4 regions of the Serratia liquefaciens ATCC 27592 genome follow, and region 1 is predicted to be linked to each of the others. Evidence: predicted binding sites of a transcription regulator. Region 1 holds the regulator's gene; each other region holds the start of a gene.
The links. The regulator Fur, encoded in region 1, represses iron uptake genes when iron is present. The targets are predictions, from matches to a motif close to ATAATAATGAGAACNACTATCAA.

Region 1 (7,686 bases):
TATATCTAAGTCACTTCGATATATCTAATCTAGATCGATATATCTAAATGCGCAAGAGGGGAAGAATGAAAAAGATATATCTAAATTGCAGGCATAAAAAAAGCGCTGTTTTTACAGCGCTTTTTTTCAAGGGAGAGAGGCCTTACTTGGCAGAAGCCAGCACTTCGCTGACGATTTCTACCGCTTCGTGCTCGATCTTTTCACGGTGCTCAGCACCGAGGAAGCTCTCACAGTAAATCTTGTAGGCTTCTTCGGTCCCTGAAGGACGTGCTGCGAACCAACCGTTGTCGGTCATCACTTTCAGGCCACCAATCGATGCGCCGTTGCCCGGTGCCGCCGTCAAACGTGCGGTAATAGGATCACCCGCCAGAGTATCGGCCTTGACCATTTCCGGTGACAGCTTGGACAACGCCGCTTTCTGCGCAGAAGTTGCCGGTGCCTGAATGCGGTTGTAGCTCGGGGCACCAAAACGCTTGGCCAGGTCTTCGTAGTGATGCTGCGGATTTTCTCCGGTCACTGCGGTGATTTCCGCAGCCAACAGGCACATGATGATACCGTCTTTATCAGTAGACCACGGGGTAGCATTGAAACGCAGGAACGAAGCCCCTGCGCTCTCTTCGCCGCCAAAGCCCAGGCTACCGTCATGCAGGCCATCAACGAACCATTTGAAGCCCACCGGCACTTCCACCAGCTTGCGGCCCAAATCAGCCACCACGCGGTCAATCATCGCGCTGGAAACCAGCGTCTTGCCTACCGCTACGTTAGCACTCCACTGTGGACGATGCTGGAACAGATAGTTGATGGCAACCGCCAGATAATGGTTCGGGTTCATCAGCCCCGCAGGCGTAACTATGCCGTGGCGGTCGTAATCCGGATCGTTGGCAAACGCCAGGTCAAACTTGTCGCGCAATGCCAGCAGGCCACCCATCGCCGGTTCTGAAGAGCAGTCCATACGGATCACACCGTCGTGGTCCAGGTGCATAAAGCGGAAGGTCTGATCGATAGAATCGTTCACCAGCGTCAGATCCAGCTTGTAATGCTCGGCGATACGCTGCCAGTAGGCGATGCCGGAACCGCCGAGCGGATCGACACCCAGCTTCAGGCCGGCACGCTGAATCGCAGGCATATCAACCACGTCCACCAGCCCTTCAACATATGGCTGCACCAGGTCCTGTGCATGCACACGGCCGCTGGCCCAGGCCTTATCCAGCGATTGACGCTGAACGCCTTTCAGCTGCAGAGACAGCAATTCATTGGCGCGCTTTTCAATCACCGAGGTCAGATTGGTGTCCGCCGGGCCGCCGTTGGTCGGGTTATATTTGATGCCGCCATCTTCAGGCGGATTGTGGGACGGGGTGATCACGATGCCGTCGGCCAATGCCCCACCGTTACGGTTGTGGCACAGGATGGCATGGGAGACCGCAGGCGTTGGCGTGAAGCCGTTATTTTCCTGCACGATCACATCAACGCCGTTGGCGCTCAACACTTCCAGCACTGAAATGAAGGCAGGCTCCGACAGCGCATGGGTGTCTTTACCCACGTAGCATGGACCGGTCACACCCTGTTGATGACGCACCTCGGCAATCGCCTGCGCGATCGCGAGAATGTGGGCTTCGTTAAAACTGTGGCGCAGCGCACTGCCGCGATGGCCTGAAGTCCCGAACTTGACCGCGTGTGCGGCGTTGCCCGCTTCCGGTTGCAGTACATAGTACTGCGACGTCAGCTGGGCTACGTTGATCAAATCGCTTTGCTGAGCCGGCTGCCCGGCACGTGGGTTATTCGCCATCGACATATCTCCCTAATCCCTGTCCTGCGGCCTGGCAATATGTCGCTCACGGCCACCATGACGGGCTGTTCGCTAAATTAGATAGTGCCGCAAACTTTTTCAGTCAGTTCCGTCGGGAACTGCATAGCCTGCATGATGTGTTCAACCATGCTGCGTTTGCGACCGGTATTGGTATTGGTGATCACCCAGTAAGGCGTGCCCGGAACGTGCTTTGGCTTGGTGTGCGTTCCGTTCGCCAACAGGGTTTGCTGATCGCCGGCAAAATAGGTACGGGTACGGCCATGCAACGCATCGGTGGCGCTGGCAAAGCCGGCCGCATCGAGGGTATACAGGGTGGAAAGTACCAGCATAAAACGGTTCACCGCTTTGCTCTGCTCGGCATACTCATCCGACAACAACAGCTCACGCACGGCACGCACGCGATCGCGCGGGCGCGACACGGCGACGATCTTATCCTGTTCGGCGCTCTGAGCGCTGGCGGCCGGCGCTGCACGTAACGGCTGGCCTGCGGTAAATTTCAACATACGGCGCAAAATATCGGACGCGCTCTCACCAATATGTTGCGTGTGGCTGGCAATATAGCGGTAGAGCTCTTCGTCGACTTCAATAGTTTTCATCTTTATCCAGTACTGTTTTTTTCTACTTAGAACCTGAAGCCAGATCCGGCATTCAAGCCATGGGATTATAAGGTTAAAAGCGCAGAGGCGAACATAACAATGTGCCCCAATGCGGCAAAAGCAGACTATTACCTATAGCCCACCGGACACCGGCGCTGCCAAACCTGCACCTTATCATGAAAAATCCACGTTTTATCCTATGGATTTTAAGTTGCAGCAAGTACCGCGAACAACGCTGCCGCTTGAAAGGCGACGGGTTTATTCATCGAGTGTTTTAATCATGATAACCTAATCTGAATCTCTCTCAGTATGAACTTCGCCATGAAATTACATTATCAACTGCTGGCCACCGAGTCCGATGCACTGCCGGTGATCCTGATCCACGGGCTGTTTGGCAATTTGGACAACCTGGGCGTGCTGGCGCGCGACCTGAACCAGCAGCACAGCGTAGTTAAAGTCGATCTGCGCAACCACGGCCTGTCACCGCGTTCTGAGGTCATGACCTACCCGGAGATGGCGCAGGATCTGCTGACGTTGCTGGACGATTTGCAGTTGGAGAAGGTCATTGTCATTGGCCACTCGATGGGCGGCAAAGCGGCCATGGCGCTGACGGCAATCGCCCCGCAGCGCGTGGAGAAGCTGATCATCATTGACGTTGCGCCGGTGGACTATCAAACGCGCCGCCACGACGAAATTTTTGTCGCGTTGCAGGCGGTGAGCGCCGCCGGCATTACCCAACGCCAGCAGGCGGCGGAATTGATGCGTGGCTACCTGAAAGAGGAAGGCGTGATCCAGTTCCTGCTGAAATCCTTCCATCAAGGCGAATGGCGTTTCAATCTGCCGGTGCTGATCGAAGAGTACGAGAACATCACCGGCTGGCAGGAAGTGCCGGCCTGGCCTCACCCGACGCTGTTTATCCGCGGCGGCCTGTCGCCTTACGTGCAGGACAGCTATCGCGAAGATATTGCCCGTCAATTCCCGCAGGCTCGCGCTCACGTCGTTGCCGGTACCGGACACTGGGTTCATGCGGAAAAACCGGAGGCGGTGTTGCGCGCCATTCACCGCTTTCTCGGCGAAGCCTGAGTCGCGCCAGGCCCGACAAATGGGCCGTTTCTCTCCCAAAGTCACCATCTGATGAAAAAACGCGCTAAAGATAACGGCTTAGCGCGTTTTCGGCTCAGTTAAGCATTGTCGTCGCTCTACCTGCTGGGGTAATATGGCGCGCTATAATTTTGCCGCCGTGCCGAGCGTGTTCGCTAACGTCAGGCTGGGGTGAATTTGGGTTAGGGTTTATTGGCCCGAAGTGTGTTAACCGAACCGTCCGGAAGCGTGTAAGCGCTTTTTGATGCAAACTCCCTTGCAGTACCGCTACCTATGGCAAAAGAACAAACGGATCGCACGACGCTGGATCTGTTCGCAGATGAACGCCGTCCGGGGCGCCCGAAAACCAACCCGCTATCCCGAGATGAACAGCTTAGAATCAATAAGCGTAATCAGCTTCGACGCGATAAAGTCCGTGGCTTACGGCGTGTGGAACTGAAGATCAATGCGGATGCGGTGGACGCCCTGAACAAACTGGCGGAACAGCGTAATATCAGCCGCAGCGAGCTTATTGAGCAAATGCTGCTGGCACAACTGGCGGACGAGCAGCCAGAACATTGATCATTGCAGCCGCACATGCGGCGCGGCGTTAAGGATGACGCCCGATCAACACCGCTTTATTCCACCCGGCATCGCATTAAAGTGATAAATACCCGGGGTAAATTTCTGGCATGATACGCACTTACCGGTAAGAGATAACCTCTTGCCATGGCATCATTTTAATCGGTGTTATCGTAGTCAACGCTAACATCGTGAATGCAATTTATTGAATTTAAAGGTTATACGCGATATGGCTAATGTAGGCATTTTCTTTGGCAGCGACACTGGCAATACCGAAAACATTGCCAAGATGATCCAGAAAATTCTTCAGCAGCAGTTTGGTAAAGATGTGGCTGAAATTCATGACATCGCCAAAAGCAGCAAAGAAGATCTGGAAGCTTTCGATATCCTGCTGCTCGGTATCCCAACCTGGTACTACGGCGAAGCGCAGTGCGACTGGGACGATTTCTTCCCAACGCTGGAAGAAATTGACTTCAACGGCAAGCTGGTTGCGCTGTTCGGCTGTGGCGATCAGGAAGACTACGCAGAGTATTTCTGTGATGCGATGGGTACCATTCGCGACATCATTGAACCGCGTGGCGCCGCGATCGTAGGCCACTGGCCAACCAAGGGTTACCACTTTGAAGCCTCCAAAGGCTTGGTTAACGACAGCCATTTCATCGGCCTGGCCATTGACGAAGATCGCCAACCTGAGCTGACCAACGAACGTGTCGAAGGCTGGGTAAAACAAATCGTCGAAGAGCTGAGCCTGGCCGAAATCGTCGGGTAACGCCAAAGGTTGAACAAAAGCCCTGCAAAGTGCATAGTGTGCCGGCAGGGCCATCATTGGCAGTACAAATTACTGCAATAGAAGCTACAGATTTGTAACTTCCCACACCATCAAGGTAGACTGAGTTTTCGGTTTATCCCATTCATCAAGACGTTGCATGTATAACATGCAATTGTGCAATTATAGCTTTGTTAACAACCGGCGGTTTCCATTTAGAGCAACCGGTTCTATAATGAGACGCAATTAACTCTTTGTGCCGACCGATGCCAAAGGCGAGAACGCCTCAACTTGATTAGCATAGTAACAGGACTGAATCCGCATGACTGACAACAACACCGCATTGAAGAAGGCCGGCTTAAAAGTCACGCTTCCGCGACTCAAAATCCTGGAAGTACTGCAAAATCCGGAATGCCATCACGTCAGTGCGGAAGATCTGTACAAAAAACTGATAGATATGGGCGAAGAAATTGGCCTGGCTACGGTTTACCGCGTACTGAACCAATTTGATGATGCCGGCATTGTGACCCGTCACAACTTCGAAGGCGGCAAGTCCGTGTTCGAATTGACCCAGCAACATCACCACGATCACCTGATTTGCCTGGATTGCGGCAAAGTGATCGAATTCAGCGATGAGTCTATCGAAGTGCGTCAGCGTGATATCGCCAAACAACACGGCATCAAGCTCACCAACCACAGCCTGTACCTGTACGGCCACTGTGAAACAGGTGACTGCCGCGAAGACGACACCCTGCACGACAAAAAATAATGTCCTAACCGGCATTGAGAACCGCCTTAACGGCGGTTTTTTTGTGCCTGCGATAATAGGATAAAAAATCCCCGGACAGGCCGGGGAAAGTTCACAGCGTTAAATACAACAATTGCAGCGGCACTTCTCTACAGCACTTCTCTCGCTTCCCACTTACACTCTCAGCACTACCCCACCCGCCGACACGCGGATGAGCAACAGAGCTTGGTTCGGTATTAACAGGTACCGGCAATCCCGGAAAAAACGCAACCGATAGTCAAATTCATGTCCGATTACGCCGGACGCTGCCCTGGTCGAGTAACAACGGCCCGCCTGCGAACAGGGGGCCGAGTTTCAGGTTTACACTTTCTCAGCGCGACTGTAACGCTTGCCGTCCGGGCTCACCGCGCGGATCAGTACCTCACCGCTAACCCCAGGCTTGGCCTTGGCATCGTAACGTTGCCATTGTTTGCCACCGTCGGTGGAATATTCAATGCCCAGACCCGGCAGCGAAATATTGGCTTCCAGCTTGCCCCCCACCACTCGGGCGCCTGGCACCGGCAACCGGTAGTTCACGCCACCTTTGTCCAGTTTTGCCAGCTCACGCTGACCGAGCAGGTTGGAAAAGCGCAGCCAATCGCGGTCCAGCTTCTTGGTATCGATGAAGTGGGTTTCGCCGCCTTTATACTCCCGGCCCGCCCGGTAATCCTGCTCCCACTCTGCCCGGTGCCATGCGCGCTCGGCCACCGACAGCGAACGAGGGAAGATCATGTACTCCATTTGCTCGTCGGTACGCTGGGTTTCGCTCCACATCTGCGCGGAAATACCGTAAGCCCCCGGCCAGGGCTTGTCGCTCTTGGCGGTAAAGTGATTACCATCGCGATCAACCGAGGTTTCGGCGTTTTGCGGCAGGTTGTTTGGCGCAAAGCTGAACATTTTCTGTTCATCGCTGAAACGCGTTCCCCAGTAGTAACCACGCTCGTCCGGGTTCACCTCATACGGGAAGTCCATGTAGACATAATCCGGGTTTGAAAGGATCAGTTCGTAGCCCTTGTTCGCCCAGTCGTTGGCACTGTCGAACCCGCCCCAATACAGCGTATCCCAGAAGTTAACCCCGACACGCTGGGTAGCAAAGGCCTTGGCGTTTTTGGCATCTTTCAGGCCATCCTGCCAGGCTTGCATTCTGTCGATCCCATGCGCTTTCACCAATTGGCTGACTTCTACTCCGAAGTAGCTTGGCAGGTGCTCCATATCGGCGACCTTGCCATCTTTGATCATCGCCTGGCAGACCTGAGATTTTGCCCATGGCTTGTCTTCTTTGCTCTGATCGATGATGCCTTTGCCGGCTTCCGGCTTGTTCACATCGGTATAACCAGCACCTAACCGGATGTTTTTCGCCTCGTCACCGCCAAAGTGCCAGGTACTCAGCGGCTGCCCGGCCTCTTTATGCATCTGGGCAATCTCGCCGATCACCTTGTCAACAAAACGTTTGGATGAATCCAGGCAAGGGTTGAGATAGCTTTGGCGGTTGAAGTACTGCACCGAGGTGGTGTTAGAGGTATCGGTTGGATCCACTAAACGGAACTCGTTGGCCTCTTGTTCTTTACCGGCGGCATGCAGTTTCTTATAGCGCGCTTCCATTGAGACCACCGCCGCACGGGCATGCGCCGGCATATCGATTTCCGGGATCACTTCAATCTGGCGCGCCTTGGCGTACTTGATAATGTCGATGTAATCCTGGCGAGAGAAGAAGCCGCCATAAGCCTCCGGACCCTGTCCATACTGCGGCAACAGGCAGGTGGTTTCGCTCAAGTCGTGGCAACGCTGCCCACCGACTTCGGTCAGTTCCGGCAAGCCCGGAATGGCGATGCGCCAACCTTCGTCATCACTCAGATGGAAGTGGAATTTATTGAGCTTGTACGCCGCCATTTGGTCCAGCAAGCGCAACACCGCATCCTTCTGGTGGAAGTTACGTGCGACATCCAGGAAGATGCCACGATACTGGAAGCGCGGCGCATCTTTGGCCTCCAGCGTAGCGATTTTGGCGCTACCTTCGGTAGGCACTAATGACAAGATGGACTGCAGGCCATAGAACACCCCGGTCTGA
Region 2 (7,686 bases), 1.4 Mb from region 1:
CGCTACTGCCCGTTTAAAGCGCTTGTGCCGCTTGAGCCAAATATTTCGCCATCTCAGCTTCCGGCACCATGCCGCCACCGGTTGCCCACACCAGGTGGGTAGCATGGTTCATCTGCTCCTCATTCAACCCCTGGCTCGCCAACCACTCCGCATCGGCCGCTACGCGCCATGGCCCCGGCATGCCGGCTAATGCCGAAGGCTCAAGCTGAATATGTTCATGTCGATCCAACAGGCCTAACAGCGCAAACATCTCAGCATCGCTCAGGGTATAGAACCCCGCAAGCAGACGTTCCATCGCACGGCCGACAAAACCGGAGGCGCGCCCCACCGCCAATCCATCCGCGGCAGTCTGGTTGTCGATACCCAGATCCTGGACCGAGATACCGTCGTGCAGCCCGGTATGCACACCAAGCAGCATGCAAGGCGAATGCGTCGGCTCGGCAAAGATGCAACGTACGTGGTCCCCGAAGGCCAGTTTCAAGCCAAATGCCACTCCGCCAGGACCGCCGCCGACGCCACAGGGCAGATAAACAAACAAAGGATGCTGAGCATCGACCCGAATGCCGCTCTCGGCAAACTGGCGTTTCAGCCGCCCACCGGCCACGGCATAACCCAGAAACAGCGTCTGCGAGTTTTCGTCATCGATGAAGAAGCAGCGTGGATCGCTCGCCGCCTGCAAACGGCCCTGTTCAACAGCGACCCCATAATCTTGTTCATATTCCACCACGTTGACGCCGTTATCGCGCAGCTTTTGCTTTTTCCATTCGCGGGCATCCGCCGACATGTGCACGCTGACGCTAAAGCCGAGGCGAGCGCTGATAATGCCGATTGACATGCCTAGGTTGCCAGTCGACCCTACGGCAATGCGATAGCCGCCGAAAAACTCGCGGAACTCCGGCGAAAACAGCTTGGCGTAGTCATCCGTCAACTGCAGCAGCCCGGCTTCCAGAGCCAGCTTTTCCGCATGCGCCAGCACCTCGTAAATACCGCCGCGAGCCTTGATCGAACCGGAGATCGGCAGATGGCTGTCTTTTTTAAGCAGTAACCGCCCGCCCAATGTCAGGCCATAGCGTTGATTCAATGCCGTTTGCATCGCAGGCAGAGCGACAACCTCAGACTCGATTACCCCTTTAGTGGCTTGAGTTTCGGGGAAGGCTACGCTCAGGTAAGGCGCAAAACGCGCCAGCCGCTGTTCTGCCTCAGCTACGTCTTCAGCGCCCAGCCCGACGTGGGGCAAGCCGACCTGCAAAGTCGTCGCTTGCGGGTTGAACCAGGTCACCGGCTTAAGGTCGATCAGCTCCTGCACCAGCGGGAATTGCGTCACTAATTGCTGAATCTGTGTCTTTTCCATTGTTTTTCTCTGCGCTGCAAAAAGGTTAGCCCTAGAGTGCAGCGATTCGCCTGAGCTGACAAATGATAAAAAATCAGCTTTAGATGAGCAGTATTGATGCAATAAGGTGATTTACGTCAATTTATAAACTTTTTGTAGGTTTTGAATGACAAGCAATCATCTAAAGCGCCCCGCAGGCGTACCTTCTGAGGGGCATTTGCCAAGGCCATATTACTCACGAGCCGCCGCTTCCAGCCCGGCGATATCCAGCTTGACCATCCGTAGCATCGCTTCGGTGACCCTTTTCACCTTCAGACTATCGGGGTCAGCCATCAGCTCCGTCAGCCGTTTGGGCACAATCTGCCAGCTCAATCCCCAGCGGTCACGCAGCCAACCGCACTGTTCAACGCTGCCACCGTCGCTCAGGGCTTCCCACAGCCGATCCACTTCCGCCTGATCCGCACACTCGACCATGATGGAAAAGCTGTGATTGAACGGATCCAGGGGCCCGGCTTCAATCGCCGCATAGCGCTGGTCGCCGAGAATAAAAGTCGCGAGTTTGACGCTGCCAGCCGGGCCGCTGGGGGTATCGGCGGGCAAGGTAGAATGCCAGGTCAGGGAGGAGCCGGGGATCAAATCTATGTAGCACCGCAGCGCCGCATCCATATCTTTTTCAAACCATAAGTGTTGGGTGATTTTCACGATATCCCCCTTCGCTACTGATCCAGGATCGGTTCGAAACCGCCGAAAATCATGCGTTTGCCGTCAAAGGGTATTTGGTCACCCAAGGCTTTCATGCGCGGATCGGCCATCATCTTCTGGTTGGCATCGTCACGCACCGCCTTGGAGGGGTACTCAATCCAGCTGAACACCACCACTTCATCGGCTTCGGCCTTCACCGCACCACGAAAATCGGTAAGTTTGCCGTCGGGGACATCATTGCCCCAACACTCAACAACGCGTGTGGCACCGAATTCCTTAAACAGAGGAGCTGCCGCAGCAGCCAGTTTTAGATACGCCTCCTTATTGGCGGCCGGCACCGCCACTACAAAGCCATCAACATATTTCATAGAAGATTCCTCTTGTCGATTCGACAGTCGGGGTGGCGCCGGCGGAGTTGCCGGCGCCCTCTACCATTTTAGACCCCATTAGTGGGGTCAACCATTCAGGCTGCTGGTGGCTTCAGAGGTCGGTATAAGCGCGGGAGAGTAATTCTGGCGTGGCGACCCGATTGCGGCCGCTGTTTTTAGCTTTGTAGACTGCCAGATCGGCGATTTTCAGCAGGTTGTCCAGGTTTTGGCCTGACCCACCAATGCAGGTGACCATGCCGATACTGACGGTAATTTGCAACGAGGTTCCGGCGGGCATGGTGATGGATTCGATTTCCACACGACGGCGCAGCCGCTCGGCCAGTGACAGTGCGTCCTGCTGCTGGGCTATCGGCGCAACAATGGCAAACTCTTCCCCACCCATGCGACCAAACAGATCCTGATCGCGTAGATCAGCGGTAATGGCCCGCGTGAAGGACAGCAGCGCCGCGTCACCGCCGGCGTGGCCAAAACGATCGTTGATCGACTTAAAATAGTCGATATCCAGCATCATGATGCAGACGTGTTCCCCTTTCTGGCTGACCAGCTTGGTACCGCGCTGCATAAACGCGCTGCGGGTTAATACGTGGGTCAATGCATCGTGATTCGCCACATGTTCCAGCCTGCGCAACAATGCATTGCGGGCATAGTTCATGCTGGCAACGGCGATCGGGCCCAACGCCAACAAAGCCACGCCAAGCCGCATCGACACCGTATTCTGCAACAGCTTCATGTCGAGATTGGTCGCAATCAGCCCCATGTCGATGGCGAAATGGCACTACAATACATAGGCCAGCACCGCGATCATGGTGCTGAACAAGGAAAAGGTCATTGCCAGCCACAACAGGATCGGCATCGGGAAAATCACCGCACCGGGGCCGCCGATCAGGACGCTGCAAATGCACGCCACCAGCAGCAGGATTAACACCCCCATTTTTCTACAGATGCTGTACCACTGGCTACGGCGGAACACCGCCTGGTTAAGGCTATGCAGGTAGCCTTTCCAGTCGGTGGGGAAAGTCAGGATAAACGGCATCAGGGTAATGTAATGGGTAAACTCCGAAGATAGCCACAGCGCCATGGCGGGCAGGAATTGGCGGTCGAAAAGCAGCACCGAAGCCCCGGCACCGACTAACCCCGTGGCGGTCGCGCTCGTCAGGCAGATGGCGAACAGAAAAATGCTGGACGAGGTGCGTTCCAGCGTTCTGACCTGCGGCGACAAACGCATAAACAGGAAAAACCCGACCGCGACACCGGTAATGTTGGCGCCATTGAGCAATGCGGCTTTCACGACCGTGCTGCCGGTGAACAGATCCGCCGCCATATACCCCAGAATCGCCATCAGCCAACCCCAGGGGCTGGCCAGCGCCGGATAACGCACCAGCAGCGCCAGCAGCACCGCATTGGCCGGCCAAAACGAGGACAGCAGCCCGGTGGGCCGGCTCACAATGCCAAACAGGCACAGGCCGAACACCAGCAGGAATACGATTAATGCGTGCTGTAATTTTGTGGCACCAGGTAACTCAGTGGTGTGCATCTTGCTTCCAGAAGCTTGCAAAAAATACGAAAAATCCTGTCTGCATGACGGCGTCCAACCCGCTGGCCGGCATGCCTGACGTCGCACGCAAAATGTGCTGTCAGACAGATATTATTGCCAGTTTTCACCGGACTGGCATCAGCTAATTGAAAATTTAAAAATATTATTATGTTTCAAGCTGTCACCTCTGCGGCAGCCTGAAGAGCAAGGGAGCGGATATCGCTATCTTGGCGATTAATCTTCAGATAAAAACACCGCCGACCGAATCCAACACGGAACAATGTGGCCAAATTCCCCCACCAGTGCCCGCTTGATAAACATTCACTACACAAATCCTACACATGCAAATTATAATAATAATGATAATCGTTTTTATTTATTAATTTGATATGGAATGGTATGCATCAGGTAGAAAACCCACGTCCGACTAAAACAAAAAAGCATCCGGCGCTTCGTACACTTCCCCTCCTCGTCACCGTTTTACCGGGGCTGGCCATGACCACCGTCTGGGCCGAAGATGACACGCTTACCGTGACCACGCGCTCACTTCCCACTGAGGGTTACAATGCCGACACGGCCTCAACGGGGAGTAAAACAGCCACTCCGCTCAGTGACGTGCCGCAGTCCGTCAGCGTCGTCACGCCTGAGATCATTAACGACTTTCAGGTTAAAAGCGTCAATGATGCGATGAAATTCGTCAGCGGCGTGACTCAAGGTAATACCCTGGGCGGCACAGAGGACGGCTTTGTCAAACGCGGCTTTGGCGTCAACTCTGACGGCTCGGTATTTGTCGACGGTGTTCGCAGCAATCAGGGGTTGAGCATGGATGCCACCACCGATCGCGTTGAGGTGTTGAAAGGCTCTGCCTCTTTGCTGTACGGAATTCTCAATCCCGGCGGCATCATTAATCTAATCAGCAAAAAACCGCAATACGACTGGAATACCCGCATCAGCGGTGCCACCAGCAGCTTTGGTGGCGGCAGTGGTACCCTCGACGTCACCGGCCCTTTAGGAAACGGTTTTGCTTTCCGTTTTATCGCCGAGCGTCAGCATCAGGATTACTGGCGCAATTTTGGCACCAATGAACATACGCTGTTAGCCCCCTCACTCAGTTGGTATGGTGATAAAGCGACCTTCAACATAGCCTACAGTGAGTATAAGTACGATATTCCTTACGATCGCGGCACTGCCTTTATCAATGGCACGCCGGTCGATGTCCCCTATAACCGCAGGCTGGACGACTATGCCAACCACGCCTGGGGCAAAAACAAACGCCTCAATACTCATTATGAGTACGCGCTGGACAGTACCTGGACCACCCGTTTTAACTATGCCTGGATGCAGCGACGCTATGACAGCAACGAAGTGCGCGCCACCGCCATCAACACTACAACCGGTGTGGTTTCACGCCGGGCGGATGCCAACCGCGGCTTCAACCATCAAACCTCTTACTATTCCTGGGACGTAAACGGGTCGCCGGTGGTATTGAGCATGCAGCATGACCTGCTGGTTGGCGTTGACTATGAAAAAAATGAAACGTACAAGGCCTACTCTTACCGCGGCAAGGTGTCGAATACCTTTAATATGCACGATCCGGTCTACGGAGAAACGCCGATAACCAACAGCAGCACTTACAATGATGCGTTAAGTAATCTGCGCAGCCGCTTATATAGCCGCTCGGTCTACGCCAAAGACAGCATTCATTTAACTGACCAGTGGATTGCCGTCCTGGGCGCACGCTACCAGTCGTACTACCAGAACAACAGCAACGGATTCCAAAACCCGCAAAACACACTGAATGACAAAGGCAACAAATTCCTGCCGCAGGCTGGCGTGGTATATAAGTTGACGCCGGGCGTTTCTCTGTACGCCAACTACAGTCAGTCCTTTACCCCCTCGACGGCGGTGGATGACAACGGTAACGTCGCGACGCCTGAAACCGGCACGACCTATGAAATGGGCGGCAAATGGCAAATCACTCCGGCGGTGGATGCCACGCTGGCGCTGTACCGTATAGATGAAGAAAACATGTCGATCTTCATCAACGGCGTGACCCGCAGCATTCCTAAGGCTCGCTCCACCGGCATTGAGCTGGAACTCAACGGTGAAGTGGCCCACGATTGGGATCTTACGGCCAATTACAGTTACGACAAAACCCAGATTGTCGAAGACAACCTCAATCCGGATAACGTCGGTAACCGGTTGGTCAACGCCCCAACCAATATGGGTAGCCTGTACCTCAGCCATCGCATCACTGTGCCGTTAGTGCCTGGTGATGTGCGCCTTGGTGGCGGCGGACGCTATGTCGGACGCCGCGCCGGCGATCCGGAAAACAGTTTTACCATGCCAGCATATACCGTGGCGGATGCGTTTATTGCCTGGGACAGCAAACTGGTGGGTAAACACACCCAGATTAAGCTGAACGTCAAAAACCTGTTCAACCGTGAATATTATGAGTCCAGTGCAGGGAACCTGCGTGTGATCGAGGGCGAACCCCGTAGCCTGAGTTTGCAGGCTACGGTAGATTTCTGATCCTGTCTCCTCGGATGCAGCCAGCTGCATCCGAGGAGAGCGAACACGGCCGGGATTAAATACAGCTGAGATTTTCTTGCCGCTGATAGACTCGAGTTTCATATGGGCGCAGCCTTTGCAGCTCACCGCTGTCCTGATAATTCCCTAATGCCAGCTGCCATTCACCCAGCGCTAATACCTGTGAATTTATCCGTTGCGCCTCGTTGCTCAAATTACAAAGCACCAACCTCTGTTGTGTACCCAGGGTGCGGCCATAAGCGTAAATATGTGGATGTTCCGCCAGTTGTAACTGATAGCGACCTTCGATCCACACTGGATCCTGCTTGCGCAGACGGATTAGCGCCCGATAGAAATTCAGTACCGAATCGGCTTCTTCGCGCTGACACGCCACGTTGATCTGCGGATAGTTGGCATTGACCGCAAACCAGGGCGCGGCTGAGCTGAAACCGGCGTTGGCGCTGTCGTCCCACTGCATTGGCGTGCGCGAGTTATCGCGTCCGCTGCGGCCCAGAAACGCCAGGATCTGCGCCTCGTCCATGCCCTGCTCGCGCAGCTTGGCAAAACGGTTTCTGGCGGCAATATCGTTAAAATCGGCCAGGCTATCGAAGCGGGTATTGGTCATCCCCAACTCCTGCCCCTGATAGATAAACGGTGTTCCCTGCATCAGGAAATACATCGCGGCGATGGCAGTGGCGCTTTCGCGCCAATACTGCTTATCGTCGCCCCATTTCGACACCACGCGCGGAATATCGTGGTTTTCAACATACAGAGCATTCCACCCCTTGCCCTCCAGCAGCGTCTGCCAGCGGGTAAAGATGTCTTTCAGGCCCAGCACGTCTGCTCCGGCATGCGGCGAATGCTGGTGGTTGTTTTCCCACAGCTTGACGTGCTCGAACTGGAAGATCATGTTCAAGCGGCCGTGCTGCTCGCCCACCCAGTCTTCACCCTGCTCCGCCGAAGCCCCGTTCATTTCGCCCACCGTCATGATGTCATAGCGATTAAACACCTGTTCGCACAGGTCATCGACATACTCCAGCAGGCCCTCATAGTTCAGATGCCGCTCGAAAGACGGCACGTAACGCAGCCCAAGCGGATTGGGCATGTCGGTCAGCCCCGGCTGCTTTTTCATATGGCAGATGGCGTCGATGCGGAAACCGTCAATGCCCTTATCCAGCCACCAGCGCATCATGTCGTACAGC
Region 3 (7,686 bases), 2.5 Mb from region 1:
TGGGCTATCCTGGCGTTGTCGAGCGGATTATCAGGCCGCCAGCGTCGCCCCGCCGTCAATCACGATATCCTGCATGGTGATATGGCTGGCGCGATCGGAAGCCAGGAACAAAATGGCATCGGCGATTTCCTGCGGCTGGGCAATTTTACCCAGCGGAATACCCAGCTTGAACTGTTCCGGGAAACCGTTGATGGTGTTCTGTTCTCCCGTTTCGTCCTGCCACATGCCGCGCTGCATCGGGGTATTGGTCGAGCCGGGCGAAACCAGGTTGCAACGTACGCCATAAGGCGCCATTTCCAACCCCACGGTTTGGCACAGGCTACGCAACGCCGCTTTGGAAGCGCAATAGGCCGCCATGCCAACACGCGGCACATGCGCCGCATTGGATGCCACGCTGACAATAGCGCCGCGTCTCTGGCGACGGAATACCGGCAGGGCATGGCGGAACATATTGAATGCACCACCGGCATTAACCGCCAGGCAGGCCAGCCAGTCTGCGGTGCTGGTTTCGTCCGCCAGCCCCATGCGCAGAATACCGGCGCCGTTGACCAACACGTCCAACTCACCCTGCTCAGCCAGCAAACGCCCGCACAGGGCATCTACCGCATCGCTGTCGGCGATATCCAGCACTTCGGTGCGAAACGCGTATTCCGGTTCGCCAAAATGCTTATCGAAACCAATTACCTCGGCACCGGCCCGCACAAACGCCAATGCGGTCTCCAGGCCAATCCCGGCGCCCGCGCCGGTAACCCAGACCCGTTTGCCGGCAAAATCGCCCTGTTGACTCATCAGGCTTTCCCCTCTGACAACAGCGCCCACCAACCATCAATGGTCGGGTTCTTGGCCAGGGCGATAAAATCGATATCGCCGCGGATCTTACGCCAGCGTGCCGCCAGCTCCATGATCCGCACTGAATCCAGACCGTAGTCGATCAGGTTCTCGTCGTCACCCATGTCTTCGCTGTCTTCGTCGAGGAAAGGCATGATTTGCTGACGCAACGCCGCTTTGCTGGTGATCCCTGGCAGCAGTTCGGCGGTGGTTACCACGCGGCCACAGCGGCCGGCGGTGTAACGCAGCGCCATCAGGTGCTCTTCGCGGGAGAAGTCGGCCAGACCATCAGCAACCATAAACGGCTGAATGTTACGCATAAAGGCATCGATCGCCGTGGTCATACAGCCGATATGGGCGTAAACACCACAGATGATCAGCTGATCGCGGCCTGACTCCTGCAGAATTTCCTGCAGCGGTGAACGGTGGAAGGCGCTGTAACGCCATTTCACCAGCACAGTGTCGTCTTCTTCCGGCGCCAGCGCGGCGACCACCGCCTGTTGCTCCGGGTGCTTGTTCAATCCAGGCCCCCACATATCATTGAGCAACGCCCGATCTTCATCGCTCTGCTGATTAGGCTGCGCGGTGTAAAACACCGGGATGCCCTGGGACTTGCAGTAGCGGCGCAGGTTGGCGATGTTCTCCACTACCTGTTTGATCAACGGGCTGTCTTCACCCCAGAAATTCAGAAAATACTGCTGCATATCGTGGATCAACAGTGCAGCGCGCTGCGGTTCCACCGTCCAGCTCACTTTGTTGGTCGGCAGTTCAGCCTGTGTCGGCAACGCGTAATCATTAAGTTTTGGAATGGCCATGACTTATTCTCCCTGGACCTGAGTCAGTTGTTGCGCCTCCAGGCGTTGGCGCAACAGTTTTTTATCCACTTTGCCAACCGGGGTGAGCGGCAGCGTCTCAACCTGTATAAAGCGGTCGGGTAATTTGAATTCGGCCACGCCCTCGGCGCGTAAATGGCGACGCAAAACGACCGGTTTCAATGGGCTGGTGGCGATAATGTAGGCGCAGCTTTTTTCGCCCATCAACTCGTCCGGCATCGAAACCAACGCCGCATTGATCACTTCCGGGTGACGCAGCAGCAGGTTTTCGATCTCCTCGGCGGCAATCTTCTCACCACCGCGGTTGATTTGGTCTTTCTGACGCCCTTCAACCTTCACGTAGCCGTCTTCAGTCAGGCTAATCAAGTCGCCGGAGCAGTAGAAACCGTCTTTATCGAAGGCGGCGGCATTATGTTCCGGGCTTTGGTAATAACCACGGAAGGTGTAGGGGCCACGGGTCATCAGACGCCCGGTCTCGCCGACAGGCAGCGGAGTACCGTCGTCATCGGCCACCCAAAGTTCATCATCCGGCGACATCGGGCAGCCCTGAGTAGTCAAAATATGCTGCTCGTCATCATCCAGCCGGGTGTAGTTCACCAGGCCTTCCGCCATGCCGAACACCTGCTGCAGCTGACAGCCGATTTCGGCCGGAATGCGCGCGGCCAGGGTTTCCCCCAGCTTGGCACCGCCCACCTGCAGCAGCTTCAGGCTGGCCAACTGCTGGCAACCGCCCCATTCCTCAATGGCCTGCAGCCACAGCGTTACCGCCGGCGGCACCAGCGCAGTCACGTTGATCTGATGCTGGTCGATCAAACCGAAGCATTGCCCGGCATCCGGATCGCTGGCGAACACCACCAGCCCACCACCGTAAAACACGCCCAATACGCCAGGCGAGCTCATCGGATAGTTGTGTGCTACCGGCAGTGCGCACAGATAACGGGTTTCGTCATCAAAATGACAAATCTCCACGCTGCGGCGAATGCTGTAGTAGTAGTCGTTGTGGGTACGTGGGATCAGCTTCGGCGTGCCGGTACTGCCACCGGAGAGTTGGAAGAACGCTACCTGATCGGCCGCGGTTGGCGCAGCCACGAAATCGCCGCAATCCTCTTCCAGCCAACTCGCCAACGACTGCTCGCCCTGTTCCTCACTGCGCAAAGCGACCAGGCGCAATGAAGGATGTTCAGCGCGAAACGTCGTCAGGAATTCGTCGTTACCGAACAGGCCATGCTGACGATCGGCAATCAGCAACGCCGGTTTGATCTGCGCCGCATAGGCGTTCAGCTCATTGCGTTGGTGGCTAAACAGCGCATTCACCGGCACCACGCCAATTTTCAACAGCGCAAAGAAAGTCACGTAGAACTCGACCACGTTACCCAACTGCACCAGCGCGGTATCACCGCTGTGTATGCCCCGACGCAGCAAGGCCGCAGCCAGCCGATCGGAGAGTTGATTAAGCTGGCGATAGCTCAGGCTGCGTTGCGGGTCGATCAGCGCGATGGCGTCATTTTTAGCCTGGCGGGTGATGATGTCGGTCAATGGCCGGTCGGTCCAATATCCCCGTTCGCGATAGCGACGGGCTAGTGCCTCAGGCCAGGGAGTAAAAGCAATGCTCATGGAAATGTCTATCCTTGGTTCAGGCCAAACGCCCGCGAAATGGTACTGAGTTTGGTGCCGGTTTCGTGCCATTCAGATTCCGGCGAAGAGTCTTGCACAATGCCGGCTCCGGCAAAGAGTCGCACCTGGTTGCCCTGCACCGTGCCACAGCGGATGGTCACTACCCACTCCCCGTTGCCTTCGGCATCACACCAGCCGACGATGCCGCCAAACAGGCCGCGATCAAAAGGCTCCAGTTGCTTGATCACCTGATGTGCCAGCGCCGTTGGCGTACCGCACAGCGCCGGTGTCGGATGCAGCAGGCAGGCCAACGACAACGCGTTTTCCGCCCGGCTGGCGGCCTCGCCGTCGATTGGCGTAGACAAGTGCCACAGCGTGGTGGTGCTCAATAATTCAGGCGAGGTGGGGATATTCAAATAACTGCAGCGATCGGCCAGCACCTGCCGCATACCTTCGGTAACAAACTGGTGCTCGTAGAGATCTTTCTCGGAAACCAACAGCTGTTGGCTGACTTCACGATCCCGCTGCGGGTCGGCGTCACGACGGGCGGAGCCTGCCAGCGGGTTGGAATAAAATTGTGCGCCGGATTTACGCAGCAGCAGTTCAGGGCTGGCGCCCAGCAATGCTCCTTGTTCCAACGGCACATGGAAATGGAAGCCATGTGGGTTTTGCGCGATGATACGCGCCATCAATGCCTGACTGTCTACCGGTTCGCGTGTTTCAATCTCCAGCAGGCGTGACAGCACCACTTTATCCAGTTGGTCACCACGGGTTGCTTCCACCGCATCTGCCACCATCTGCATGAAAGGCTGTTGTGCCGGCACTTCATTTTGGCTGATAATTTCCGGCAGGGCTTCCTGTGGTGAGGTTACGCCAGCCAAAAAGGCTTCGCGTTCAAACCACTGGGTGTGCTGGGGAATAAAAAGCGCAGAGGGTTGATGAGTATCGAACGGGATCGCGCCGCACAGGACCGGGTTTTTCACCCCCGCCAGTTTGGCTTCGGCAAAAGCATGCCGTACCGCCTGCTGGAACTCGCCGTTAAGCTGATCCCCGCCCTGGGCCGGCAGCGTGATTTTGGCGAAGCAGCCCTGGGTGCTCAGGCTACGGAAAGGAGAGGTAAAGAAAAAGCCGGAGGTCGGCGACACGCCTGCTTCGGACGACTCGCTCTCCTTGCTGTGCGGCTTCTTCTGCCCGGTACCCTTTACTGTCACGCTCATCGGTTCTCCCTTTCGTATCATGAACAATAACCTGTATAATAATGATTATCATTTGTATTGAATCGCGTTAAATTACCCTCGTGAATATGCTATGTCAATAAATGTAAACAGTTCTTCTATTCATTATCGTGCTATAAAACCAGCAGTTTTAATTATATAAATGATAAGTATTACTATTTAAATTCTAAGGAATGCTTTATGAAGAAGAACCTGTTCTTCGGCTTCGCACTGTTTGGCATGTTAGCCATGGGTGCAGCCCATGCCACAGAGGCCGGTTGGCCGCGTAAAATCGAAACTTCACACGGCGTAGTGACCCTGCAGCAGCCCCCTACCCGCATCGTTTCCACCAGCGTAACCGTCACCGGCACCCTGCTGGCGATTGATGCGCCAGTGATCGCCAGCGGCGCCACCACGCCCGGCAGCCGTCTCGCGGACTCACAAGGTTTCTTCCACCAATGGAGCGCTATCGCAACGCAGCGCGGCGTAAAGCGCCTGTACATTGGCGAACCCAACGCAGAAGCCATTGCCGGTGAAGCGCCCGACCTGATCATCATCTCCGCTACCGGTGCCGACTCCGCCGTACGCCTGTACGATCAGCTGTCCGCCATTGCCCCGGTGCTGGTGGTCAATTACGACGACAAAAGCTGGCAGGCGCTGGCGATAGAGCTGGGCCAGGCCACCGGGCACGAAGCCAAGGCGCAAAAAATCGTTGATGATTTCGATAGCCGCGAAAAGTCGCTCAAACAACGTATGACGCTGCCGGAACAACCGACCTCCGCTCTGGTCTTCAGCGCCGACGGCAAGTCAGCCAACCTGTGGACCGCCGAATCTTCCCAGGGGCAAATGCTCAAGCAGCTGGGTTTCACCCTGGCGGTTCCGTCTGACAAGCTGAACAACAGCCGCAGCATGGGTATGCGTAAGGACATCATTCAGCTCGCCGGGGAAAACCTGGCGGAAGGACTGAACGGCCAGACGCTGATGCTGTTTGCCAACAACGAAAGCGATGCGCAGCGGCTGATGGCCAATCCTTTCCTCGCTCACCTGCCGGCGGTGCAGCATAAGCGGGTTTATGCGCTGGGCAATGACACCTTCCGACTGGACTACTACAGCGCCAGCAACCTGCTGACGCTGTTGGAAAAACAGTTTATTTCTCAGTAGATCCCGCGGCGGGCTGGAGATCGCTTTCCTGCCCGCCAAGGCTCACCTGACGCAGACCTTTCATCGCGAACGCCAGCACTACACCCAGTACCGCCACGCCAAAACCGAAGCTGGTTGAAGTCATGGCCGGCAACATAAACGCCCCCATCGCCCCCAGCAGCAGGGCACCCAACGCGTCCCCCACCACGTTTTGCGCCGTCCACAGGCCATTAATGCGCCCCAGGAAAGCATCCGGCGTCAGGTTCTGAATCAGCCCGTACTGCAGTAATGAGTTCAATGCGCTCAGGTAGCCAAACACCACCAGGAAGAACAGTGCCAGACCGTACCAGGGCATCAGGCCGAACAGGCCGATAGCGACAAACGCGCCAATCGCCGTCATCAGCATCATCCAGCCCGGCCGCGCCACGTGCGCCACCCGGCCACTGGTAAAGGCGCCAATTGCCGCGCCCAGCGGCACGGCGGAATACATAAAGCCCAGCTGCGCCGCACTGACCTGCCACATGCCGGACATCGCCGGGTACAGCACTCGCACCGCGCTGGCCATGGTCAGCAACGCGCCGATCAGCGCCACCATGCCAATCACCCGGTTACGAAACAGGAAGCCAAATCCGCCGGCCAGTGCGCGCAGCGGATGCTCACGCGGCTGAGGGGGTGGCAACAGCTGTGGCAGCTGCAATAAAGGGATCAACGTCAGCAAGGTGCCGAAGGCCGCCAAAGCGTAGTTCCAGGTCACGCCGGCGTTGGCAATCACCAACCCGCCGATCGCCGGGGAAAGAATGGAGCCAAAACGCACCGTCAGCATGCTGATGGCACCGGCCTGAACGATATTTTCACGCCCAACCAGCGCAGGCGTCGCCGCCAGCAACGCCGTCACGCCTACCGCCCCGAAGAACCCGTCCCAAACCGCCAGCAGATAAATCAGCGTTAATGACGGCGCAGGTAAAGCGGCATTTAAACAAAGACCGATAAACCCAATACCACAGGTGGAACGGGCAAAGAGGATCAGACGGCGGCGCTCGTAGCGGTCAGCCAGTACGCCCCCCATCAGCAAACCGGCAAACATGCCGCTGCCGGCCAGCGTCACGGACAACCCGACCAGCAGCGTCGACCCGGTCAGGGCCTGGATCTGCACCGGGATGGCAATGGCCATCAGCCCGAGCGCCAGAATGGAAATAAAACGCGCGCAGAACACAGCGCGAAAGGCGCTATTGGTCTTAAGCAGGCCAAAATCAAGCAAAATAGAGGGCTTACTCATTAGCTTTCTCACCACAACTAAAGAAAAGGGGCAGCGTCTGTGCTGCAATAGCGAAGGGACTCATGGTACCATAGATGAAAACAATCAATAATGATAATAAATATCATTCATATTCAATCAAATAATGGATTGTTATGTTACGGATTACACGCAATTGCACACCGTCCATTCCGCTGTCCAGGGACCATCTTGCGGGTGGCACTCCCCGCTCATTTCGTCGCAAGCTGCTTGGCTTGCTGATTGCCGTTTGCGCCCTGTTGGTCGTCATGCTGCTCAGCCTGTCGCTCGGTGCCAAATCTATCCCCTTCGACACGGTTATCCAGGCGCTCAACGGCCAATGTAGCGGCGCCGACTGCACCATCATTACCAACGCCAGGCTGCCGCGCACGCTGATCGGCGTGCTGGCGGGTATCGCCCTGGGCCTGTCCGGCGTGCTGATGCAAACCCTCACCCGCAATCCGCTGGCCGACCCTGGCATTCTCGGCGTTAACGCCGGCGCGGGGTTTGCCGTGGTATTGGGCATCACTTTCTTTGGTGCCGCCCACGTCGGCGAATATCTGTGGTTCGCCTTTGCCGGCGCGATGTTTGCCGCCCTGCTGGTGGCTCTGATCGGCGCATTGGGAGGCAGCAGCCTGAACCCGGTTCGCCTGACGCTGGCCGGCGTTGCGCTGGCGGCGGTGCTGGAAGGCATGACCTCCGGCATTTCCCTGTTGAACCCGCTGGTCTTCGATCAGCTGCGTTTTTGGCAGGCCGGTTCGCTGGATATTCAAAATATGCAGGT
Region 4 (7,686 bases), 2.2 Mb from region 1:
CTGGCGGAAAGCCTGGGTGACGAAAATCAGGCTGCGTTCGAGGCCGGCTTGCTCTGCCGGGCTTACGATCTTAACGGCGAGATGATGAGTGAGTTCTTCACCGGCGGCAGCAACCGCCTGGCCGAAAAGTTTTTCTGCGCGGGGTACAACCGGGAAGGATAACCTTAAGCATCGCCACGCTTTGGCCTGAGCGACTCAGGCCTTGTTCATCACCACCACTAAATAGATGCAGAGTTCAGCGCTTTCATTCTTGAACACGCAGTCGGTCGGTGGGCCAAGCTCCAGGCAATCGCCCTGGCCCATTTCATGGCGGGTTTCGCCTTCCTGAAACACCAGCGAGCCGGACAAAACCCAGATCAATTGCCGCATAAAGGCATAGGCCGAAGCCGGCATGGGGATCGCGGCCCCGGCGGGCAGTTCAATGCGCACCAGATCGAGCGGCATATCCGACTGCGGCGACACATGGCGACGGACGTAGCCGCTGTCGGGATCGACCCACAGCGGTTGGTCCTGCTTACGCATCAGCCGGCCTTCCTGCGTTTCCGCCCGGGCGATCAGTTTGGACATGCTCAGACCGAATGCGCCGGAAAGCCGCCCCAGCAACATCGCCGTTGGGCTACTGTCGCCGCGTTCAATTTTGTGCACCATCGCGCGTGAAACGCCGGCCCGTTCCGCCAGATCGGACAGCGACCAATGGCGCGCCTCACGTTCGATGCGGATCCTCGCGCCGATGCGCTGATTTAGGTTGTCTAATTTATTATCCATATCGTAGTATGATAGTAGACGGTCAACCAAGAGGTCAACATGCTTATCCGTAACGCGACTATAACCGATAGCGCAGGCATTGCCGCTATCTATAACGACGCCGTGCTGAACACCACGGCAATCTGGAATGAACTTAGCGTCGACGAGGCAAACCGCGCCGCGTGGATAACAGAACGGCAGGGGATGGGCTACCCGGTGCTGGTGGCGATTGACGCAGCGGGTGAGGTGATGGGCTATGCCTCATTTGGCGATTGGCGGGCGTGGGACGGCTATCGACACACCGTCGAGCATTCGGTGTATGTTCGGCGAGACAGCCGCGGCGGCGGGGTAGGTAAAACGCTGTTGATTGCGCTGATTGAGCAGGCGCGGGCGATCGGCAAACACGTGATGGTGGCGGGCATTGAGTCCGGCAACCACGCGTCTGTGCAGTTGCACATTAATCTGGGCTTCGAAATGGTCGGCCGCATGAGCGAAGTGGGTGCCAAGTTTGGCAAATGGCTGGATTTGACCTTCCTGCAGCTGAAGCTCGACGAGGCCAGCGCCCCACCGAAGCGTTAATGGCACAGCGAAAACCGAGATCTCTATGAATATCATGCTATTGCTGCTGGTTGCGGCCGGGGTCAGCCTGGTCATTCAGAACCTGTTGATGGTGCGCATTACAGAGAGCGTGTCGACGGTGCTGATTACGCTGGTGATCAACTCCAGTGTTGGCCTGGTGTTGTTGATGGGCCTGCTGTTTGCCAAAAACGGTGTCACGGCTCTGGCCGAAGTCACGGGTTCCCTACGGTTGTGGATGTTGTTGCCTGGCTTGTTGGGATCGTTTTTTGTGTTTTCTGGCATTTTGGGTTACCAGAAGCTGGGGGCGGCAACCACCATTGCCGTACTGGTTGCCAGCCAGTTGGTGGCGGGATTGATGGCCGATATTTATAAGGCCGGGCCGGCGGCAATGCGTGAAAATTTGCCCGCGCTGCTGGGGGCCGTGTTGCTGGTGGTTGGTGCTTTTCTGGTGGCCAGAAGAAGTTTTTAAAGCCTAAAGAGCCCGCCCGGTTTTCCCCGAACGGGCCTGCTTATTTATTCGATCAGAATGACAGGGTCATACCGGCGTAATACGCGCGCCCAGGTTCGTTGTAAGTTGATGCCCCTTGGTTCTCGCGGTACAGCTGTTTATCGAACAGGTTACTGATACCGGCATTCAGGCGCAGATCCTTGGTCAGATCGTAATTCACGCCAACCGCGGCCACGGTGTAAGCTCCCACTTCATTGGTCGCCAGCGAACCGACTTCATTACGGATCTCGGCATATTCGCGGGGTTTCTGACGGCCATAGAATGTCCAGGTGAGGTTGGTCGAGAGTTTGTCGGTTACCTGATAATCCAGCATGGTGTTAACGGTGTATTTCGGGATCACGGAAAGCGGGTTCCCGGTATCCTTGTTTTCCGATGTGATCATATAGGTGGCGTTGGTACGCCAATTCAGCCGATCTTTCACTACCGGGATCACCAGGTTGCCTTCTAGCCCTTCCACCACCGCCTTGCCGCCGTTTTCCCAACGCAGAATGTTGTAGCCGTTAGAGGCGTAGCCCACCAGATCGGTCCCGGAAACGATTTTGTTTTTATAATCGTTGCGGAAATAGGTAATACCGGCGTTGAACCCTTCATAGGTGAACTCCAGGCCGACCTCTTTGTTGATGCTGACTTCCGGATCCAAGTCGGCATTGCCCATCAGGTAGCAGCTCCCCGTCGCAATGTTGTCCGGGCAGCCGTTGCCGCGGGTGGCCAGCAGGTAGCCTTCGCTGGACTGATACAGATTTGGGGCTTTAAAGACGCGGGCGATCCCGGCTTTCAGTTTGAAATGGTCGCCAAGTTCCTGCGAGGCATTCAGGCTTGGGCTCCAGTTGCTGCCGAATTTGCTGTGATAATCAAAACGCATGCCGGGGATCAGCAGGGTGCCGGGCAAGACTTCGATATTATCTTCGAAGTACAGGGCGCTGAGTTCTGCGCTGTTTTTGGCGCTGCGTCCGGAAGGATCGCCGGAGATATCGCCGATGGTGACGCCGCTGGCATCGGTGACCTGCATAGAGGCCGGATCGTCGAGCTGCTCACGGTTCCACTCGGCCCCCAGGGTCATGGTTTGTTCGAACCACAGGTTGAGCGGCAGCGTCACTTCACCGGTGGTTCTGACATTTTTCAGCCGACTGGTGTTGAATTGGTCGCTGTTGATCATCCCTTCGACACGCCCGGTAGAGCCTTCCTGAAGACGGGTATTGTTGGTTTTTTCGTAGTAAACGCCGACGCGTGACTGGCCCCAATCCCAGATGCCGTTATGGGTGATGCCGTAAGTCTGGCGATACAGGCGGTTGGTTTCTTGTCCGTACAGCGACGAAACCAGATCGTTCGGGCTGAGATTACCGTTGCTGTACTGGGTATCGCCGGCGTAGATATTGCCCTGGCGGCTGTAGCCCAGCTCAAAATCGAGGATCTGCGTCGGGGTCATTTTCCACGAGAACAGGGCGTTGACGTCTTTGTTGCGTACGCCTTCGCTACCGGCAGCATAGGACCCGTTTTGCGCGGTGTTGATATCCGCCGCATCGGCGTCGGTCTTGTTAAAGTTGCCGTACAGGCGCATGGTGAGCGCGTCGCCGGCCAACGGGCCGCTGAGGCTAAAGTTGGTGCGTTTCGTTGCGCCTTCCTTGTCGTTTTCAGGCTGATTGGTAAACAGCGACAGGCTGCCATGCCAGTCATTGGTGGGGCGTTTGGTGATGATATTAATCACGCCGCCGGCGGCACCGGAACCGTAACGCGCCGCCGCAGGCCCACGCAGCACTTCGATGCGCTCAACCATTTCCGCCGGCACCCAGTTGGTATCGCCGCGGGTGTCCCTTTCGCCGCGCCAGCTGTAGCGAACCGAATTGCGCGACGTGGTGGGGACGCCGTCGATTAAAATCAGCGTATTTTCCGGCCCCATGCCGCGTATATCGATCTGGCGGTTATTGCCACGGCTGCCGCTGGCGCTGTTGCCGGTCAGGTTCACGCCGGGCATTTTGCGGATGATGTCGGATAAATCGTTGACCGGCGGATCCTTGGCGATGTCCTCGGCGGTAATAATGGAAACGCCAGGCTGCTGTTTTAATTGTTCTTCCGCCGGCGCCAAAACTACCATTTCCTCACTTTCCGCTGCCAAATCATCGGCAGCATAGCCGCTCCCGCTAATTAATCCCGCCAGCAAAATCGCGCCTGGTTTCAATTTGAAAGAGTGTGTGTAAATCATGCATCTTATCCCTGAAAGTATGTGCAAATATTATTGAATAATTATGATAACGATAACTATTCTCATTTATTGTAAGGAAAGTGCAAATTCACAATATCTCCACAATGTCGTTTCGGGCGGAGTGTGTTTTTATCTGATTGATAAATTTATATTTAAAAAATTTTTTTGATGATGAGCCTAAGTGGCGCAGGGCAGATGTAAAGCTAAAGCCCGCCTGGTTTTCCCCAAACGGGCCAGATAAAAAAGGAATTAATAGGCGAAAGCGGCCCGGTGTTTGCGGATAAACTCTGGCCAACGAACCGGCTCTTTGCCGGCAATTGTCGGGAAGTTGTCAAAGGTTTCTTCAACGCCGGGAATATCGCGTTCGGCAATGCGGCGTAGGTTGTCGCCAACGCAGTTCATATAAGCCATTTCGGCGCCAGATTGCCGCATGTTCTCCAGGAAAATCCGGTAATCGAGCGCTTCATAGCGAAATGGCTGGCCCAGTATTTCCGTCAACATGGCCGCAATCTCGCCATAGGATTTTGCGTCATAACCCAGTCGATAGGTTTTGCCCGCATGCTGTTCAGGGTGCAGCAGTGAACAGGCTGCCGCCAGCGCGACGTCTTCGCCGTCAACCCAACTGAAGGGAGCATCACCGGTGTATTGCTGAATGACGCCGTTGACCACCGCGGGAATGCCACCGTAGCCGATCAGATTTTGCATAAAGCACTCCGGCCGCAAATGCGTAAAGCTGAAACCTGATGCCTCAATATAACGTTCGATCAATTGATGCCAGGCCCAGTGAGCAATGGTGGTGTCGTCGCGGCCACAAGCACCGAGGTGCACAATATGCTGTACCCCGGCCTGTTTCGCCTTATCGAGAAACACCTTGCTCTGGCGCAGCATGTCGACGGTATAGCCGGTCGCCAGAAAGGCGCGGTCAATACCCTGCAGCGCCGGCGCCAGCGTTTCTTCTTGATCAAAATCCATAATGACGGTGCTGATGCCCTGAGCGATAAAAGGCTCGGCTTTTTTCGGGGAGCGTACCGCCGCCACCAGGGCAATGTTGGTGTCTGCCTGCAGGTTACGCAAAGTATCGCCGCCTATCTGGCCGGTGGCGCCGGTAATCAGCACCCTTGGTTTGTTTATGCTCATCAATAAACTCTTGTCATGGTCTGTGGTTGAATCGGGCCTGGCCCTGAGGATGTATTACCAGATCGAGTTTACGGGGAATAAATTTCCTATTTAGGCTATAAATTACCGAGTTTATGGAATTAAATTCATTAATGGTGACGGACTATGTTTTCTTCCGAACGACTCAAAGGTATCGATCTGTTTGTCTGCGTAGCCGATCTGGGCAGCTTTACGGCCGCCGCAGAACGCCTGAATTTGACCGGTTCCGCCATCAGCAAAGGCATTGCCCGTCTTGAAAGCCGGCTGCAGGTTCGCTTGTTTAACCGGACCACGCGGCGTCTCTCACTGACCGACGCGGGGGAAACCTTTTACCGCACCTGCACCAGCGTATTGGGCGAGCTGGAAGAGGCGGAGCTTGCCATGCAGGCCGAAAATGCCGAGCCACGGGGAAGGGTGCGTATCGATCTTCCTGCCGCCTACGGTCGTCTGCATGCTTTACCGGTGATCCTCAAGCTAATTGAGCATCATCCGCTGTTAATGCCGCATATTTCGTTTTCCGACCGCTTTGTCGATCCTGTGATAGAGGGGATCGATATTATTGTGCGTATCGGCGGCGCGGATATTTGGCCGAATACTTTAGGGCACTGTTATCTGGGGGCGCAGCGGCACATTTTTTGCGCTTCACCGGCCTATGTGAAAAAGCGCGGCGTGCCGAACAACGAACAGGATTTGGACAATCACAGCTGCGTGGTTTACGGCGAAGGCAACGGTATGCTCACCCCCTGGCATTTTGCCGGCGTGCAGGCGAATAACAGCGAGAAAAGGGTGTTACCGGCGCGGGTGGCTATCGGCGATGCAGAAGGGCAGCTTACCGCGGTTTTGGCCGGGCACGGCATAGCGCAGTTGCCTACCTGGTTGGTGAAACGGCAACTTGCAGAGGGTTCGCTGGTGGAGGTATTGCCTCATCTGGCAACCGATGGATTACCGATTAATCTGGCCTGGCTCAAGAGCCGGCAGGCGCTGCCGAAAGTTCGCGCGTTATTGAAGATCCTGACTGACAATCTGGGGCCCGATGGCAGCATGACAGAGCGCACCTGAGGTTCGTTAGGCACTTCAGCGACAGAAAAAAGTCTCAGGAAATGGCGGCGGCGAGGTTGCGCAATTCCGGCAACACGCCCAGATTTTTCTCCTGCACGATATCCTGACAAACTTTCAGGATCACCGCTTTGACTACGTCGGAGCTTCGCATCAGGTTCTGTTGTTCCATTAGGCTATTGACTTCAGCCAGCTGTTTTTTAGTGACTTTCATTGACAGCCGTTTGGATGCCTTGGCATTTGCCAGCTCGCTGCCTAACAGCGCTTTCAGTCCTTCCTGATGATAGTAGCCGGTGGTCAGCGCATGAAGGTAATACAGGATCAGCGTCTTATGAAAATCTTCGCCCAGTGAAGCATCTATTTTCTGCGTGGCGACGTTAAGAATATCGAGATAGTGCGCCGGAACCCGGACTTCCAGCGCCGACTTGCTTTGCTCAAACTCGCTTTTAATTTGCGGTGTGGATTGAGCAGGGACACTGACCACGGCGTCGCACTGGTGACAGACCGCGGCCAGAATATTCTTCACCGTGCCACGCCGATCGCTGAAGTCCACATCGCGTAAACGATAAGTCGCGATAGATTTCCCGCAGTGGTGACACAGAACGGCACGCGTATCGCCTTCTTTAACAATTTTCACTTTGAACTCCTTGTCGATTTGTTGGTGCACGCTGATAAAGATGACGTCGGGTTCCATAAAATAAAATTTTACGTACCAGCAGCAACCGGACTTCCAGGGTTGAAGAATGTGAACGTCAGTATCTGCATCCTGATGATGTGGACGGCACTGATATGCGTCTCCGGAAGTTTTCCTGATAAGTTCGATTACCTCGTTTTTATCAACCTGACCAGTGGCGAACAGATTCTTGACATCGATGTTGCCACGTACCTCATGGTCATACGCGCCTTGTTGAAGACAGCGTATAGCGAGCTTTTTTACGTCCCTGAACCCCATCTTATCTCCGTATATTGTACGAAATTTGGCGTACGCACAAGGTGTCTGAAAAATTTCATAGCACTTACTCTACTGGCGATAGTGAGGGTGAAGTTAAGTGATGAATGTGTGTCGCGTGGAGAAAAGACTAAAAGGCGCAGCACTGCGCAAACTGATGCAACGCGTAGCAACGTTGGCGGATAAAATGCGAGAAGCCCGCTCAAGTTTCCCTGAGCGGGCTCAAATAGGGTTTATCACTTCGCACATTTATCCGCCGAAAGCAGGATATTGGGCGAAGTTACTTTGCTGAGAGCTCTCTGCGGATGATCTCTGCACCTGCGCTTAAGGCATTGAGTTTGCCTGTGGCTACCCGACGAGATAAAGGCGCCATGCCGCAGTTGGTCGAAGGGTAGAGTTTGTCGGCATCGACAAACTGAAGGGCTTTCCGCAATGTATTGGCCACTTCCTCCGGGGTTTCTATGCTGTTGGTCGCCACGTCAATGGCCCCGACCA

Region 2: M495_RS12275 (TonB-dependent siderophore receptor) is a predicted target of Fur. The motif match lies at 4,309-4,331, and genes of this name have one in related genera.
Region 3: M495_RS17285 (isochorismate synthase) is a predicted target of Fur. The motif match lies at 4,528-4,550, and genes of this name have one in related genera.
Region 4: M495_RS15800 (TonB-dependent siderophore receptor) is a predicted target of Fur. The motif match lies at 4,075-4,097, and genes of this name have one in related genera.

What each region holds. Positions count from the first base shown of each region.
Region 1 covers NC_021741.1:1,189,377-1,197,062, reverse strand. Annotated here, with positions in the region: gene pgm (phosphoglucomutase (alpha-D-glucose-1,6-bisphosphate-dependent)) at 143-1,786, opposite strand; gene seqA (replication initiation negative regulator SeqA) at 1,864-2,403, opposite strand; gene ybfF (esterase) at 2,713-3,486, shown strand; gene ybfE (LexA regulated protein) at 3,778-4,065, shown strand; gene fldA (flavodoxin FldA) at 4,295-4,834, shown strand; gene fur (ferric iron uptake transcriptional regulator) at 5,154-5,600, shown strand; gene M495_RS05495 (beta-N-acetylhexosaminidase) at 5,940-7,686, opposite strand, start outside.
Region 2 covers NC_021741.1:2,623,709-2,631,394, forward strand. Annotated here, with positions in the region: gene M495_RS12255 (D-serine ammonia-lyase) at 14-1,351, opposite strand; gene M495_RS12260 (VOC family protein) at 1,562-2,032, opposite strand; gene M495_RS12265 (DUF1428 domain-containing protein) at 2,047-2,400, opposite strand; partial or broken gene M495_RS26155 (sensor domain-containing diguanylate cyclase) at 2,513-3,955, opposite strand; gene M495_RS12275 (TonB-dependent siderophore receptor) at 4,451-6,487, shown strand; gene M495_RS12280 (glycoside hydrolase family 13 protein) at 6,543-7,686, opposite strand, start outside.
Region 3 covers NC_021741.1:3,676,247-3,683,932, forward strand. Annotated here, with positions in the region: gene dhbA (2,3-dihydro-2,3-dihydroxybenzoate dehydrogenase) at 31-789, opposite strand; gene M495_RS17275 (isochorismatase) at 789-1,643, opposite strand; gene M495_RS17280 ((2,3-dihydroxybenzoyl)adenylate synthase) at 1,647-3,275, opposite strand; gene M495_RS17285 (isochorismate synthase) at 3,284-4,492, opposite strand; gene fepB (Fe2+-enterobactin ABC transporter substrate-binding protein) at 4,691-5,650, shown strand; gene entS (enterobactin transporter EntS) at 5,637-6,905, opposite strand; gene fepD (Fe(3+)-siderophore ABC transporter permease) at 7,040-7,686, shown strand, end outside.
Region 4 covers NC_021741.1:3,348,598-3,356,283, reverse strand. Annotated here, with positions in the region: gene M495_RS15820 (DUF2623 family protein) at 1-162, shown strand, start outside; gene M495_RS15815 (helix-turn-helix domain-containing protein) at 196-765, opposite strand; gene M495_RS15810 (GNAT family N-acetyltransferase) at 805-1,323, shown strand; gene M495_RS15805 (DMT family transporter) at 1,343-1,792, shown strand; gene M495_RS15800 (TonB-dependent siderophore receptor) at 1,845-4,031, opposite strand; gene M495_RS15795 (SDR family oxidoreductase) at 4,281-5,168, opposite strand; gene M495_RS15790 (LysR family transcriptional regulator) at 5,313-6,245, shown strand; gene M495_RS15785 (hypothetical protein) at 6,280-6,879, opposite strand; gene M495_RS15775 (methionine synthase) at 7,472-7,686, opposite strand, start outside.